2 linked regions of the Azospira inquinata genome follow. Each later gene encodes a partner of the first gene's protein in a complex. Links are inferred from orthologs where the notes say so. Each region holds a gene or a part of one and is shown on either strand. Other genes may lie near its edges.

Region 1 (7,980 bases):
CTCCGCCCCACATCGCTCCGGTGTGGTACTTCACCCCCTTCTATTCCATCCTGCGGGCGGTGACCTACCCCCTGTTCGGTTTGGATGCCAAGTTCTGGGGTGTGGTGGCCATGGGCGCTTCCGTGGTGATCATCGCCTTCCTGCCCTGGTTGGATCGCAGCCCGGTGAAGTCCATCCGTTACCGCGGTCCTATCTACAAGACCTTCCTGGCCCTGTTTGTGGTGGCGTTTGTCATTCTCGGCTACCTGGGTACCCAACCGCCGTCTTTCTGGGGTGAAAAGATTTCCCAGATCTGCGGCGTTATCTACTTTGCCTTCTTCCTGACCATGCCCTGGTACTCGAAGGTGGACAAGTACAGCCCGGAACCCGAGCGGGTCACCCACTAAGCAAAGGACGAGAGAAATGAAAAAACTGCTCCTCGCACTGCTTTTCGCACCCTTGACGGTGCTGGCCAGTGGTGCCCCCCTGGAATTGGACAAGGCTCCTGACGTTTCCCACGATCAGGCCGCCCTGCAAAACGGTGCCAAGCTCTTCGTGAATTACTGCCTGAGCTGCCACGGCGCTTCCTCCATGCGTTACAACCGCCTCAAGGACATCGGTCTGACCGAGCAACAGATTAAGGACAATCTGATGTTCGCCGGCGAAAAAGTGGGTGACACCATGCGCGTCGGGATTCGTCCTGACGAAGCCAAGAAGTGGTTCGGTGCCACGCCTCCTGACCTGAGCGTTATCGCCCGGGCCAAGGAATCCGAGGCGGGTTCCGGCGCCGACTGGCTCTACACCTATCTGCGTTCTTTCTACCGGGACGACAACCGTCCGACCGGCTGGAACAACACCGTGTTTGAAAACGTCGGCATGCCCCACGTCCTGTGGGAACTCCAAGGCCAGCAAGTGCTGGACGTGGAAAAGGATGCCGCCGGTAACGAACATAAGCACCTGAAACTTGCAGTGCCCGGCAAGCTGTCCCCCGCCGAGTACGACAAGGAAGTGGCTGACCTGGTCGGCTACCTGGTGTTCATGAGCGAACCGGGCGCCAATTTCCGTAAGCAACTGGGCGTCGGCGTGCTGCTGTTCCTCGCCGTGCTGGGTGTTCTGGCTTACCTGCTGAAGCGGGAATACTGGAAAGACGTGCATTAACCCCGCCTGATCCAGGCAACGGCATCGTTTGCCGGGGGCTTTCCCCGGCGGCGGTGCCGATTCCATTTTGAGGTATTGACTATGATGAACCTCTACTCCGGGACCACTGACCCGTTTAGCCATCGCTGCCGCATCGTCCTGTACGAAAAGGGCATGGATTTCCAGGTCATCGACGTGGATCTCTTCAACAAACCGGAAGACATCGCCGTCATCAACCCTTACAACCGGGTGCCGGTCTTGGTGGAGCGGGAGCTCATTCTGTATGAACCGAATATCATCAACGAATACATTGATGAGCGCTTCCCCCATCCCCAGCTGATGCCGCCGGATCCCATTATGCGGGCCCGGGCGCGCCAGCTCCTGTCCACCATGGAACGGGAGATTTTCGTGCACATCGAAGCCCTGGAAAAGAACCAGAAGACGGCGGAGAAGGCGCGCACGGAAGTGAAAAACCGGCTCACCGAACTGGCGCCCATGTTCTCCAAGCAAAAGTTTATGCTGGGGGACGAATTTTCCATGCTGGACGTGGCCATCGCCCCCTTGCTGTGGCGCTTGGACCATTACAGCATTGAACTGCCCAAGAGCGCGGCGCCCTTGATGAAGTACGCGGAGCGCATTTTCAGCCGACAAGGGTTTATCGATGCTTTGACCCCGTCGGAAAAGGTCATGCGCAAGTAAGCAACCACGGGCGCTGCGGCGCCCTTTTTTCGGCCCATCATCATGGATTTACCATCTACCAAGCCCTACATGGTTCGGGGCATTTACGAGTGGTGCACCGATAACGGCTTTACGCCCTATATCGCGGTGGTCGTGGATGAACGGACCGAGGTGCCCCGGGAATTCGCCCGGGACGGCCAGATTGTTCTGAATATCAGTGCCGACGCCACGTCCCGGCTGGCCATGGACAACGACTACATTTCCTTCGTCGCCCGCTTCGGCGGCGTGGCCCGGAATATTTCCTTTCCCGTGGGCAACGTGGTGGCCATCTACGCTAAGGAAAACGGCGCCGGCATGGCCTTCGAAGTGGAAGACACCCCTCTGCCGGATGCTTCTCCCGAGCCCGAGCCTCCCGCCCCTCCGGCTGGCGGCCGCCCCAAGTTGCAGCGGGTGAAGTAAATTGGGCCGCCCGGCACCAGGGTGGCGCCCAACTCTCCGCTGACGCACCATCCCGAGGCGGCCCGGCCCCCCTGGCCGGGCCCCTGATCCCCGATTCTCCCCAAATCCAGGCGTGGCACGGCTGTTGCTAATTGTCCACGAACCAAAGTTATGCCATGCGTATGTATTTCGCGCCTGGCGATAAGAGGGGCCTTGGGGATTTTTTTCGGACCATCCGGGTTCTAATTCCCGGAAGCGTTCAGCACCCAGGCCTAGCTGCCGACAGGACCGCTTCACCCTAACTAAGAAGCGGGCCGGAAGAGAGGAGCGGAGACCGATGAATTTCGTACCCTATATCAAGGAACTGGGCCGGGGCGCCGACGGTGCCCGGGATTTAACCCTGGAAGAGGCCCAGCAGCTCTACGGGGCCATGCTGGACGGCGGTGTGCCGGACCTGGAACTGGGGGCCATTGCCCTGGCCCTGCGGGTGAAAGGGGAGTGCGCCGACGAAATGATCGGCTTCCTGGCCGCTGTCAATGACCGGGTCCATGGCCTCAAATGCGCCACCAACCGCATTCGCCCCCTGGTCATTCCTTCCTACAACGGCGCCCGCAAGGGGGCCAATCTTACCCCTCTGCTGGCCCTGCTGCTCCAGCGCTTCAATATCCCGGTGGTGGTCCACGGGCTGCTGGAAGGCTATGGCCGGGTGACCACCGCCCAGGTGTTTCGGGAACTGGGGGTAATGCCCTGCACCACCGTGGTTTCTGCCCAGCAGACCCTCAATGAAAAGGGCTTGGCCTTCATCCCCCTGCCCGTCCTGTCCCCCGGTCTGAACGGCCTGCTGGCCCTGCGGGGACGGTTGGGGCTGCGAAACAGCGCCCACAGCCTGGTGAAAATGCTGGACCCTTTCAAAGGCACCGGGGTGGTGCTGGGAGCGGCCACCCATCCGGCCTACATGGATTTGATGCGGGACGTGTTCTCTTATCTGGGGGGCCGGGCCCTGCTGCTGCGGGCCACGGAAGGGGAACCCTTCGCCAATCCCAAACGCCGGCCCCGCATTGAATACATCCATGAGGAAAGCCTGGAAGTGCTGTTCGAGGCGGAGCACGAAAGCTTAAAATCCCTGCCCAGCCTCCCGGATGAATGCGACGCCAAGGCCACGGCCCAATGGATACGGCGCATTCTGGACGGCCAGGCGCCGCTCCCCATGCCCTTAGCCAATCAGCTGGCCTGCTGCCTTTACGCCTGCGGCTATGCGGAGGATTTCAACCAGGCCAAGGCCATCGTCGCCCTGGAAGGCAATGGTCTGACCGCCACCGTTTAGTTTTGCCCCCTATGCCCCTAGAACAACCTCCCCAAGCCCTGATCTTTTTTGCCCACGGCTCCCGCAACCCGGCCTGGGCCTCCGCTATGGAACGGCTGCGGGAAATGGTGGCAGAGCGGTCTCCGACCACGGTCACCCGTTTGGCGTTTCTCGAAACCCAGAACCCCAGTCTGGAAGCCTGCGTGGCAGAACTGGCGGGCCTGGAAATGACCCGGATTCGGGTGGTGCCCCTGTTCATGGCCTCCAGCGGCCATCTGACCCGGGATTTGCCCGCCCTCCTGGAGATGCTGGGCCAACGCTTTCCCCAGGTAGCCCTGGAACTCCTGGGGCCCGTGGGGGAGGCGCCAGAAGTCATGGCGGCCATGGCCGCCTACGCCCTGGGGCCGGTTGCCTGAGCCGCGAGGGAGGGCAAGGGGCACGGAAAAGGGCACGAAAAGGCCCCTTCCTCCCAAATAAAAGGCCGGACCTTTACAGGCTCCGGCCTTTTACTTTTTGCCCAGGGTGCTTACGGCAAGGGCAGGGGATGGGTGGCCTGAAAGTGCCGATATTGGCAGGTTAGGGCCTGGGCACGGGCCCCTTCCCCATGGGCCAGGGCGTTTTCGATATTTTCCAGAAACATGGCGTGGAGGTTGCACAGACCTTCCGGGGAATGGAGCAGGGTGTCGCACAGCTCCACGGCCACCACCGGGGGAATGTGTTCATGGCAGGCGATGGCGTCGATTTCGCCACGCTCCATGTCGCAAAAATCCAGACAATCTTGCAGGGTTAACATGGGCTTTCTCCTACGTTTTCATCCTGGGGGATGCCCGGAACCGGGTGTTCCGGGGCGGGCCGTCGGCCCGAGGGCCGGTCGCGGCGAGCTCCCCCTTAAGTTCAGGGTGTTGTGGGTGGGAGAACCGACTTCCAGTTTATCCAAGATTTTGGGGAGCGCAAATGGCGGTGCAGCAATCCGCCAGACGCTTGGCGCAGGCCGGGGCGGACCACTCCTGCACGTACTCCTGGGCTTCCCGAGCGAGGCGCTGGCGCAAGGCTGGATCGGCCAGGAGGCCGGTGAGGGCCTGGGCGAAAGCCCCGGGCTCCGCCGGGGGCACCAGGCAGCCCCGGCCCGGTTCCAGAATGTCCCGGGTGCCCATTTCCGCCAGGGCCACCACCGGAATGCCCATGGCCATGGCTTCCAGGAGCACCAGGCCCTGGGTTTCGGTCTGGGAGGCGAAGACGAAGGCGTCCGCGGCGGCGTAACAGTCGGGCAGTTCCCGGTTTCGGTCCAGATAGCCGATGAAATGGACCCGCTGGTGGATGGCCAGTTTTTGGGCCAGGCGTTGTAGGCCCGGGAGGGCCGGGCCTTCCCCGGCCACCACCAGATGGAGGTCCGGTTGGCTGTCCAGGGCGTGGCGGGTCATGTGGAGGAGAAAATCGATATTTTTTTCCCCTGCCACCCGGCCCACGTAAAGGGCTATGGGGGCCTCCCCAATGCCCAGGCGCTGGCGCAGGGCCTGGCGGTTACCCGGGCGGAAACGTTCCAGGGGAATGCCCGTGGGAATGATGTGGCGGGGCCGGGTGATGCCGTAGGCGGTGAGGCGCTCCGCCATGGCCCGGGAAGGCACCACAATGGCGTCCAGGGCATTGCATTGGCGGCGGGAAAGGAGGCGGGTGGCGGCCCGCAGCCAGGCCCGAGGCAAGCCGGGAATGTAGTGGTGGAAGTATTCCTCGAACAGGGTGTGGTAGGTCTCCAAGCAGGGGACTCCCAGGGCCCGGGCCAGGCGTAGGCCGCCGTAATGGGCGACGAAGGGGGTCTGGATATGGACCAGGCTTACCCCCTCCTGTTTGAGTTGGGGCAGGAGGGCCAGCAGGGGGGCGTAGGCCATGCGCCGGTCTTCCGGGTCGAAGGGAATGGCATGGGAGGGGATGCGGATAATGCCTGGCTCGGGTTTTGCTAAGGGATAGTCCGGTGCGACCACCGTGACCCGGATGCCCAGGGCTTGATATTCCCGGCGAAAGGTCTCGATGGAGGTGGAAACCCCGTTAATTCGTGGGAAATAAACGTCGGATATCATCAGTACGTGCATGCCGCCCCTTCTTCTGTTTTACTTCCGGTCACACCAAAAAGAACGCCTTCAGGCGTACCAATGACAGTCATGTTGCAGGGCTTACGTGTCGGAAGCGTGACAAGGGCCACGGCACGGGATTTTTTTGCTCGGGAGTCAGGATGGATTGGGACAAATCCTTCGGTTTGTTGGGGCAGGACAAAGTGTTGCCGAATACGGTGTTTCGCCGGGATAAGCTGGCCTTTCTCCATGCCAGCCAGCCCTTGCCGGACAAACTGCAGGAATTGCACCGCTACGCCCGGGAACGGCTGCCGGATTTGGACCGGGTGGCGGTGGTCACCTACGACCCCCGTACCGATCTGCTGAAAACCTTTCTCCACGCCAGCGGGGGCGCCGATCCCCTGTCCTTCTACGCCAGCCCCCTGGCCCAGTCCCAGTCCCTTTCCTCCATTGCCCAGGGGGGCCATCCCCGGCTGGTGAATGACATTGCGGCGGCCAACTGGCGCTCCCGGGAGCACAGCCGGCGCATTAGCGGCCAGGGTTACGGCACCAGCTACACCCTGCCCATGATTTACAACGGGGAATTGTTCGGCTTCATTTTTTTCAATTCCCGCCAGACCTTCGCTTTCAAGGAAAAGGACCTGGATTTCCTCGATGAAGTGGGGCACCAATTAAGCCTGGTGGTGATCAACGAACTGGTCTGCCTGCGGACCCTGGGGGCCGGGGTGCGCACCATGGCCCAGATCGCCCAGCACCGGGACTTTGAAACCGGCCTGCACCTGGAGCGCATGGCCCACTATTCCCACCTTATCGCCCGCCTGCTGGGGGCGGCCCAGGGCCTGGACGACAGCTTTGTGGAATACGTTTTTCTCTTTGCGCCCCTCCACGATCTGGGCAAGGTGGCGGTGCCCGACGCCCTGTTGCAGAAGCCGGGCAAGCTGACCCGGGAGGAATTCCGGGTCATTCAGGAACACCCGGTGCACGGGGCGGAAATGGTGGACGCCATGCTGGCCAATTTCGGCCTCTCCGGCCTGCCCCAGGCGGCCATGCTGCGCCACATCGTGCGCCACCACCATGAAGCCCTGGACGGCAGCGGCTATCCGGACCGGCTGGCGGGCACGGAAATTCCCCTGGAAGCCCGGATTGTGGCGGTGGCCGATGTTTTTGACGCCCTCACCAGCCGCCGTCCCTATAAGGAAGCCTGGAGCAACGGGGAAGCCCTGGCGGTGATGACCGGGGAAATGGGGGCCAAGCTGGATCAGGATTGTGTGGCGGTACTGGTGGATCACCCGGATCTGGTGACGGCCATCCAGAACCGTTTCCAGGAAGACAGCCTGGGCTAAGGCTGGGGGCGGAGCAAGGGGGCGAGGGCCGGGCATGGCGCCGGTGGCACCTTTCTCCCCAAGCCCATTTTCGGGGCAAAGCCCCGAGCAGACCGTGGTGCCGAAGAAGGCCGTGGTGCCTAAAGCACCAGCCGCCGTCCCTGAAAGTGGCCGGCCTGCTCCAGCCGGGCCAGGGTGGGCAGCAGGTTGAGGCCCGTGTCTTTTTTCAGGGCCTGGGCCCGTTCCTTCAATTCCTCCTGACTCCCATCCACCCGCTCTCCCACGGCGGCAAAGGCAATGGCGTTGCCGCTGTCGCAGGATGGAAAGACCAGGGTGCGCCCGGGGAAGGCCTCTTCCAGCCGGGCCACGCTGGCGCCAAAGCCCCGGCTGCGGCCGAGAAAATTGACCCCCAGCAGCCCCCGGGGCCCTAGCAAGGCGGCACAGTCCCGGTAAAAGGGCTGGCGATCCAGGGCGCCGGCCCGGGCCTGGGGATCGAAGCTATCCACCAGTATCCAGTCGTAACGCTCCCCCGCCTCCCGGGCCCGGGCCACGAAGCGGGCCCCGTCCTCAAAGCGGTAGTCCAGGTGGGGGCCCGCCTCGGGCAATTTAAAGCATTGGCGGGCCATGGCGGCCACCCGGGGATTGATTTCCACCACGGTGACTTTGCAGTGGGGCAGGTGGCGCCAGGCGAACTTGGTCAGGGAACCGGCCCCCAGGCCGATGAGCAGCAGGGTCTCCGGCCAGGGCTCCCGTTCCCGCAGGAGCAGCCCGGCCATCATTTCCCGGGTATAGGCCAGCTCCAGGGAATAGGGGCGGGCGATGCGCATGGCCCCCTGGACCCAGTCGGAGCCAAAGTGGAGATAGCGGACGCCGGCTGCTTCGCTGACGTCGATGGGATGATCCAGATCGGGCATGGGGCACGGGCGGAGAGAAAAACGGGCGCCATGATGACCGGAAAGGGGGCGGGGGGGAAGGGGGGCCGGGGAAGGGGGAAGAAAGTTTTTCCGGCGGGCTAAAAAACGGCCTGGAGAGTGGCGTGGATAAAGGATTTAGCTAA
Region 2 (7,960 bases), 380 kb from region 1 along the record:
TGCGCCTTCCAAGTCTAGTGCTAGAAGTAATGGTGCCCCCTAGTGGCCCAGCTGGCTTCCCTCTCCACCCTTCTGTCTATGTAGGCCGTTTGCTGGCATAGCGGAGCGCGTTTGGGGCGCTTCGGGAACGCCGGCCAGCCAACCCAGGGGAAGGGCTCTAATTTCGCCTACTCTTCTCTACTACAGAGGCCAATGGGGCGGCGATTGCCTGCTGGGAGAGCTTAATTTGTCCCGAAGGGAAATCGGGGCGGCCTCAGAAAACCTCCGGATGCTTTTGTTAAACAGGCCGCGTCAGCAAGGGATAAGTCTCTCCCCTTCCCCTGATCCGGCCCGTCCTGATTGGTATCTAGGCCTTTTGTTTGCCTATGCAAGCGCCCTAAAAAACGGTGTGTTGCAAAAACACAACACTGTTGCCCGGGCGCTATAAAGAAAGCCATCCAACCGTTGCTCCCCCCCTGGCCCTTTGCCACAATGCAGCCAGCTTCCTCTCGGGGAAGGTAATTTCGGGGTCCAGGCATCTGCCGAAGACCTTGTCCAAATCTCAAAAGGAGATTCTCTAATGCAAAAGAAACTGATCGCCCTGGCTGTTGCCGGCCTGGCCTCCGCCGGTGCCTTCGCCCAGTCCAACGTCACCATTTATGGCGTTGCTGATGCTTCTTTCGAACAAGTTAAGGCTGATAGCGCTGCCGACAACGGCACCAACGTTAACTCCCGCACCCGCCTGAACACTAATTCTTCCCTGCTGGGCTTCAAGGGTAGTGAAGATCTGGGCAATGGCCTGAAGGCTCTGTTCCAATTCGAATCCACCGTCGATCTGGCTAACAGCACCTCCGCCAACAACGGCAATACCGTTGCTCCTTCCGCCGTTGGCGCCAACACCGGTAGCCTGTTCGGTTCCAAGCGTGACACCTTCGTTGCTCTGTCCGGCAACTTCGGTACCGTGCTGGGTGGCTATGTTTCCACTCCCTACCGTTCCATCGTGACCGGTTTTGACGTGGTTCCCGGGTCCGCTGGGTCTGGCTCTGACAATGGTGTGTTCGGTAAAGCTCTGGGCGCTGTTAACCTGGTGTTCCGTACCAACGCTATCGCCTACGCTTCTCCTTCCTTCAACGGCTTTTCTGGTGTGATCGCCTACGTGCCTAACGCCGCCAAGTCTTCTGAAGATGTGGCTACTAACACTGCCACCACCAACCCCTACGGCTGGAACTTGGCTTTGAATTACGCCAATGGTGGCCTGAAGCTGGCTTATTCTTACCTGAAACTGAATGATGTTGGCGTTGGTGCTGCTGCTGGTGTTGGTCTGAGCGCCGAAGACCACAAAGCCAACTTGCTGGCTGCTTCCTATGACTTCGGTCAAGGTACCACCTTGGTCGGTATGTACCAACATTACAAAGGTGATATGGATATCACCTCTGGTGGTTCTACCGACCTGAACCGTAACTCCTATTTCTTGGGCTTGAAGCACGTTCTGGGTGCCCATGAATTTGCGGTGTCTTATCAACACGCTAGCGATTTGGGTGGCAATCTGGTGTCCACGCTGCATCCGGGGCAAGGCAACAGCGATACCGGTGCGAACCAATGGACCCTGCGCTATGGTTACAACTTCTCCAAGCGCACCCAAGTCTATGCTTTGTACACCCGCATCGACAACAAGGATAAGTCCAACTTCAACTTCGCCAATGGCCCGGTTGGCTACTCTTCCACCGGTGGTCTGGATACTGGCGTTGCCGCTGGTTCCAATCCCCAAGTCCTGGGTGTTGGTATCCGTCACTCCTTCTAATCGGTTCTCCGATCAGAAAGCAAAACGGGCGCTTCGGCGCCCGTTTTTTTATGCTTAAAATCTAGTCTCAGAATGGTTGAAGTTTGGGGCCCTTTTCTTCGGACAAAACTCGGTCAAAGTTCCTTTTAACCTACCAGTACCAGATTATCCCGGTGCACCAGCTCCGGCTCTCCGGCGTAGCCCAGGATGGCTTCTATGTGGTCCGATGATTGCCGGGCGATTTTGTTGGCGTCGTCGCTGCTGTAGTTCACTAGGCCCCGGGCCAGTTCCTTGCCTTCTGGGGTCATGCAGCGCACCGCTGCGCCCCGTTCAAATTCCCCTTCGATACGGGTTACTCCCACTGGGAGCAGGCTGCTGCCGTCCCGCAGGGCTTTGACGGCGCCTGCGTCCAGGAAAATCCGCCCCGCCATTTGCAGGTGATCGGCCAGCCATTGTTTGCGGGCGGCGATGGGGGGGTGTTCGGCCTGGAGCAGGGTACCTACGCTTTCGCCCTGGCTTAGGCGGGGCAGCACATTGGCTTCCCTGCCACTGGCGATGACTGTGTCGGCGCCGCTGCGGGCTGCCCGCTTGGCGGCCAGAACTTTGGTGATCATGCCCCCCTTGCCGATACTGGTACCGGCGCCGCCCGCCATGGATTCCAGCTGCTTGTCTCCGGCGGCGGCTACCTGAATAAGGGTGGCGGCAGGGTCCTTGCGGGGGTCGGCGGTGAACAGCCCGTCCTGGTCGGTAAGGATAATCAGGGCGTCCGCTTCCACCAGGTTGGCCACCAGGGCTCCCAGGGTGTCGTTATCCCCCAGCTTGATTTCGTCCGTCACCACCGTGTCGTTTTCGTTGATGATGGGCACCACTCCCAAAGCCAGCAGGGTGGTCAGGGTGGCCCGGGCGTTCAGATAGCGCTTGCGGTCCGCCATGTCATCGTGGGTGAGCAGAATCTGGGCGGTTTTGATGCCGTGTTCGGAGAAGGCGGTCTCATAGACCTGGGCCAGGCCCATTTGCCCTACCGCGGCGGCGGCCTGAAGCTCGGGGACGGCCTTGGGGCGGCTATCCCAGCCCAGGCGTTGCATGCCGCAGGCGATGGCGCCGGATGAGACCAGTACGACTTCTTTTTTGTGGCCCTTGAGTTGGGCGATTTGCTTCGCCCAGGCGTGAATGGCCGGGAGATCCAGACCTTTGCCGTTGTTGGTGACCAGAGCGCTGCCGACTTTGACCACCAGTCGTTTGGCTTGAGCAATGCGGGAAGTGGGGGACATGAAGCCTTCCTGTTTGTGCGGGAACAACACGAGGAAGGCGGGGTTGCCGGGCGAAAACCCGGGTGCGAGAGCGGTTAGGCCGGTCCCACCTTCCGCGTCTTAGGTGACGGGAATGACAGGGCGCCCGGTTCCCCGGGACGCCCGGGCAGAATTAAACCTCGTCTGCTGGATTTTGGGTAGTGCTGTCCGGGGTGGCCGGGGCATCCCCGGCATCCTCATCCTCTTCGTCGTCTGTTGGCGGGGGCGGCGGCACCAGGGTCTCCAGGGTTTGCTGGATGGCATAGACCAAGGGGCGGCAGCCGTCACCGCTGATGGCTGTGATGGCGAAGTGGCGGGGAGCTGTGCCGGTGGCGGCCTGATAGGCCTCCAGGAAAGCGGTCTGCCGGATTTCCCGTTCTTCTTCCGGAACCAGGTCCAGCTTGTTGAGCACCAGCCAGCGGGGTTTGGCCGCCAGGTCCGGACTGAATTTTTCCAGCTCGGCCACGATGGCCTTGGCTTCGGCCACCGGATCGGCGTCTGGGTCCGTGGGGGCCAAATCTACAATGTGGAGCAATAGCCGGGTGCGGGAGAGGTGCTTGAGGAAGCGGTGTCCCAGGCCGGCCCCATCCGCCGCGCCTTCAATCAAGCCCGGTACGTCGGCAATGACAAAACTCTTGTTGTCATCCACCCGGACCACGCCCAGATTGGGGTGCAGGGTGGTGAAGGGGTAGTCGGCCACCTTGGGTTTAGCGGCGGAAACGGAGCGGATGAAGGTACTTTTCCCCGCATTGGGGAGACCCAGCAGGCCCACGTCGGCCAGAACCTTGAGCTCCAGCTTCAGTTCCCGCTCTTCCCCCTGTTCACCTTTGGTGCACTGGCGAGGGGTTCGGTTGGTACTGGACTTGAAGTGGATATTGCCCAAGCCGCCCTGACCACCCTTGGCGATGAGGAATTTTTTTCCGTCCGTATCCAAGTCGGCAATCAGCTCCCCGGTGTTGAGGTCGCTGATGGCGGTGCCCACGGGCATGCGCAGGGTGATGTCATCCCCGCCTTTGCCGTAGCAATCGGCGCCCCGGCCGCTTTCCCCGTTCTGCGCCAGAAATTTCCGGGTATAGCGGTAGTCGATCAGGGTGTTGATATTGCGATCCGCAATGGCGTAGATGCTGCCGCCCCGGCCGCCGTCGCCGCCGTCCGGGCCGCCTTTGGGAATGTATTTTTCCCGCCGGAAGGTGGCAACACCGTTGCCGCCCTTGCCGGCGATGACCAGAATTTTGGCTTCGTCGATGAATTTCATGGCTGAGAAATAGAAAAGCCCTATCACCAGGATAGGGCTTTTAAGGCTGTCAGGAAAATTGCTTAGTTGGCAGCGGCAACGGGAACGATGCGCACCGTGCGACGGCGCTTTTCACCCTTGATGGTGAATTCCACCCGGCCGCCGGTCAGGGCGTACAGGGTGTGATCCTTGCCGATACCTACGTTTTCACCCGGGTGAAACTCGGTGCCCCGTTGGCGCACCAGGATGTTACCCGGCACTACCACTTGGCCACCGTAGCGCTTGACGCCCAGGCGTTTGGATTCTGAGTCGCGGCCGTTACGGGAACTACCGCCAGCTTTTTTGTGTGCCATGCTGTGCTACTCCTCGATCAGGCCGAGATACCGTCGATGCGGATCTCGGTGAAGTTTTGCCGATGTCCTTGATGCTTTTGGTAATGCTTACGACGGCGCATCTTGAAAATCTTGACCTTGTCGTGGCGGCCGTGGGCCAACACGGTGGCCTGAACGGCAGCACCCTGAACCAGCGGGGCGCCAATTTTCACGGACTCGCCTTCGCCTACCATGAGGACTTGGTCGAGGGTGACTTGCGCGCCAACTTCTGCCGGTATCTGTTCTACTTTAAGTTTTTCGCCAGCGACGACGCGATACTGCTTGCCGCCGGTTTTTATGACCGCATACATTGTTGGAAGCTCCAAAAAACGGATTGAAGTGCAGAACCGCGCATTATACGGATTTTTGGTTGTTAGTCAAAGGCTTCGGCGGATTTTCCGGGGGGCGGCGGCCGGGATAGGGCGGGCGCGGCTTTCCCGCTCCTGGCTTCCCTTGACGGCCTTAAGCGCGGGCGCCTAAGATGCGGCGGTTTGGCTATCTTTTCCCTCGCCTTTCGTGGTTGAAGAAGCCCCCTTTCCACTCCTTTGTTCTCGAAATCCTGTGGCGCTAGACAAGCTGTATTCCCTGATTGGCCCCGACATGGGGGCCGTGGACGCGGTTATCCGCCGTCAGCTCCATTCCGATGTGGTGCTGGTGCGGCAGGTGGCCGAATACATTATTAACAGCGGCGGCAAGCGGCTGCGCCCGGCCATGGTGCTGCTGGCCGCCGGTGCCGTGGGCTATCAGGGGGTGGAACACCACAACCTGGCGGCGGTGGTGGAATTTATCCATACCGCCACGCTCCTCCACGACGACGTGGTGGATGAGTCCGATCTGCGCCGGGGCCGGGAGACTGCCAACAACCTGTTTGGCAATGCCGCCAGCGTTCTGGTGGGGGATTTTCTCTATTCCCGTTCTTTCCAGATGATGGTGGCTACCGGCAACATGGGGGTCATGCAGGTGCTGGCCAACGCCACCAACATCATTGCGGAAGGGGAAGTGCTGCAATTGATGAATTGCCACGACGCCAACGTGGATGAAACCCGCTACCTTCAGGTGATCCATTACAAGACCGCCAAGTTGTTCGAGGCCGCGGCCCAGATTGGCGCCATCCTGGGGCAGGCGTCTCCCGCCGTGGAAGCGGGGCTGACGGCCTATGGCATGCACCTGGGCACCGCCTTCCAACTCATCGATGATGTGCTGGATTATTCCGCCGATGAGGCGGAAACCGGCAAGCACCTGGGGGACGATCTGGCGGAAGGCAAGCCTACCCTGCCGCTTATTTACACCATGGAACACGGTTCCCCCGAGCAGGCCGCCTGTGTGCGCCATGCCATCGAGGAAGGGGGCCGGGACGATTTCGCCAAGGTGCTGGCCGCCATCCGGACCACGGGTGCCCTGGACCACACCCGGAAGCAGGCGGACGTGGAATCCCAGGCCGCTATCCGGGCCCTGGATACCCTTCCGGCTTCTCAATACAAAGATTCGCTGATAGAATTAGCCCTCTTCGCTGTAGCGAGAAGCTACTGAACGACGTTCCCCGTAAGCGTCGTCTCATTCGCCAACAGCCGTCGGGGTGTAGCTCAGCCTGGTAGAGTACTGCGTTCGGGACGCAGGAGTCGGAGGTTCGAATCCTCTCACCCCGACCAGGAATTCAAGAAAAGCTCTGAGAAATCAGGGCTTTTTTCTTTTCTGTCTATCCTTGTCAGATTTCCCCCATAGCCTCCCCGCATCGGTTTCAGAGTGACGCTAGGGTGGCAGCAGGGTGACAAAATCACCCACTGCCTTTTCCAAGAAGCCCATTCCATCCCTGGTTCTCAAGCCCTCAGTGAGACTTGAACGCCCTTGGTGCGCCTACAAGCCCAAAATCTCGGGGCGGCCTATAGCTTTTCATTCCCGCTCTGCCGTTTATTTACTTTAGAACCTTCCTGGGGCCTCCTGGCTATCCTGGAAGACCGGCGGGGGCTAAGAGTAATAGTGGGCCTATCAGCTTTGTCAGATACGGGGTTTTGTTGCGAATTCCTTTGTCTCAAAGAGCTTTTGGGGCGCAACCCGATTTTTCTCCTGGTTCCCCTGATTTCTTTTGCGAATACCTGAAGGGGGATGGGGCGGTGGGCTTTTGTTGCGGAAAAAGGCACTTTTGCGCTAGCCCTACTGAGGGCGGGCTCCGTCATGGGGCGGATTTAAAGAGCAACGATGGCAATTGCTCGGGCGGAGTGAGTGGGGTGGCCATTGATTATGGTGGGGCACGGAAACTTTTCGTAACCTTTGGCGCTAAGTTGTTACCTCTGTACGGTCATACCGAGATCTGGGCTGGGCGTTAATTTCTGCACATCAGGACATTTCCCTGGTGAATCAATCAAACCGCTTAAGGAGTTTCCAAATGCCGAAAATGACCGGGAAAATCGCCGCCCTGACCCTGATCGCCATCATGTCTCTCGGGGCTGTAGGATCAGCCTTTGCCGGGGAGAGTCAGTGGGAGAAGGCGCATCCCCGCCGGGAAGCGGTGAATCAACGCCTGCATGACCAGGATCGGCGGATTAACAAAGAGGTCCGGGAAGGGGAAATCTCCAAACAACAGGCCCATCAGTTGCACCGCGAAGACCATCAAATCCGCCAGGAAGAACGGGACATGGCTCGACAGAATGGCGGGCACATTACGGGGCAAGAGCGGCATACTTTGAACCAGCAGGAAAATGGTGTTAGCCGCCAGATTGGGAAATAACGGTGGGCTTGTGGGAAATTTGCCCCTGAATGCCGTTCGGAGTCCCTGATCTCTACTCCCCATTGAGTGTGGCGGGATATCGGCCGACTCCAATCCTTACCTGGGAAGCCAGCCGCTCGGTTGGGTGAAGATGGGAGAACGGGCGGTGTCTCCGGAGGCGGAACCGGGGGGGCGGAATCGGAGAGGGGGACTGTGCTGCCAGCCGGGTGGGGGTGTCCCTCTTTAAGCCCTCATTTGGAGCGTGATTCCTGGAATGCGTGTTCATCATGGTGCATGGGGCTGGCTTTGGGGCGTGACGGGAAATAGGGCTGCAGCCGCCCATTCGGCCTCTGGCGGGGAAAAAAGCAGAATGGCACGGGCCATGCTTTAAAAGGACATCGGTAACGCCAACGGCGGTGTTACCTCAGGACAAAGACGTCTGCCTGCGATTACTCGCGGGCAGGCGTTTTTTTTTGCGGATTGGTCTGGCCCGGGAGGTTTATCGGTATGGCCCAAAAGCAAGGAATCAGGGCGGCTGGGACGGGCGGGGTATGCCTGATTGGGGCCGGGCCTGGCGCTGGGGATTTGTTGACCCTGCGGGGT

What was found.
Region 2: the proteins of ybiB (region 1) and obgE are in contact, whole or in part, in a crystal structure (PDB 8BFT), measured with the Escherichia coli proteins. The link is inferred for Azospira inquinata from one-to-one orthologs.

Annotation. Positions count from the first base shown.
Region 1 is NZ_CP064782.1:545,015-552,994, reverse strand. What follows is about bases 1,714-4,562. They hold ybiB (DNA-binding protein YbiB), read left to right. Parts: upstream 1,714-2,569; coding sequence 2,570-3,556; downstream 3,557-4,562. Other genes in these bases: Azoinq_RS02415 (glycosyltransferase), read right to left, coding at 4,465-4,562; Azoinq_RS02420 (hypothetical protein), read right to left, coding at 4,062-4,328; Azoinq_RS02425 (sirohydrochlorin chelatase), read left to right, coding at 3,568-3,951; Azoinq_RS02435 (ClpXP protease specificity-enhancing factor), read left to right, coding at 1,858-2,253; Azoinq_RS02440 (glutathione S-transferase N-terminal domain-containing protein), read left to right, coding at 1,714-1,815. Also shown: Azoinq_RS02450 (cytochrome b), read left to right, coding at 1-386; Azoinq_RS02445 (cytochrome c1), read left to right, coding at 403-1,137; more of Azoinq_RS02440, read left to right, coding at 1,219-1,713; more of Azoinq_RS02415, read right to left, coding at 4,563-5,622; Azoinq_RS02410 (HD domain-containing phosphohydrolase), read left to right, coding at 5,763-6,944; Azoinq_RS02405 (spermine/spermidine synthase domain-containing protein), read right to left, coding at 7,064-7,828.
Region 2 is NZ_CP064782.1:929,762-937,721, reverse strand. The notes cover bases 2,243-5,071. They hold obgE (GTPase ObgE), read right to left. Parts: upstream 4,304-5,071; coding sequence 3,182-4,303; downstream 2,243-3,181. Other genes in these bases: rplU (50S ribosomal protein L21), read right to left, coding at 4,653-4,964; rpmA (50S ribosomal protein L27), read right to left, coding at 4,366-4,635; proB (glutamate 5-kinase), read right to left, coding at 2,243-3,030. Outside these bases: Azoinq_RS04115 (porin), read left to right, coding at 560-1,780; more of proB, read right to left, coding at 1,906-2,242; ispB (octaprenyl diphosphate synthase), read left to right, coding at 5,215-6,183; Azoinq_RS04080 (hypothetical protein), read left to right, coding at 7,037-7,378; cobA (uroporphyrinogen-III C-methyltransferase), read left to right, coding at 7,943-7,960. UniProt on the Escherichia coli protein: An essential GTPase which binds GTP, GDP and possibly (p)ppGpp with moderate affinity, with high nucleotide exchange rates and a fairly low GTP hydrolysis rate.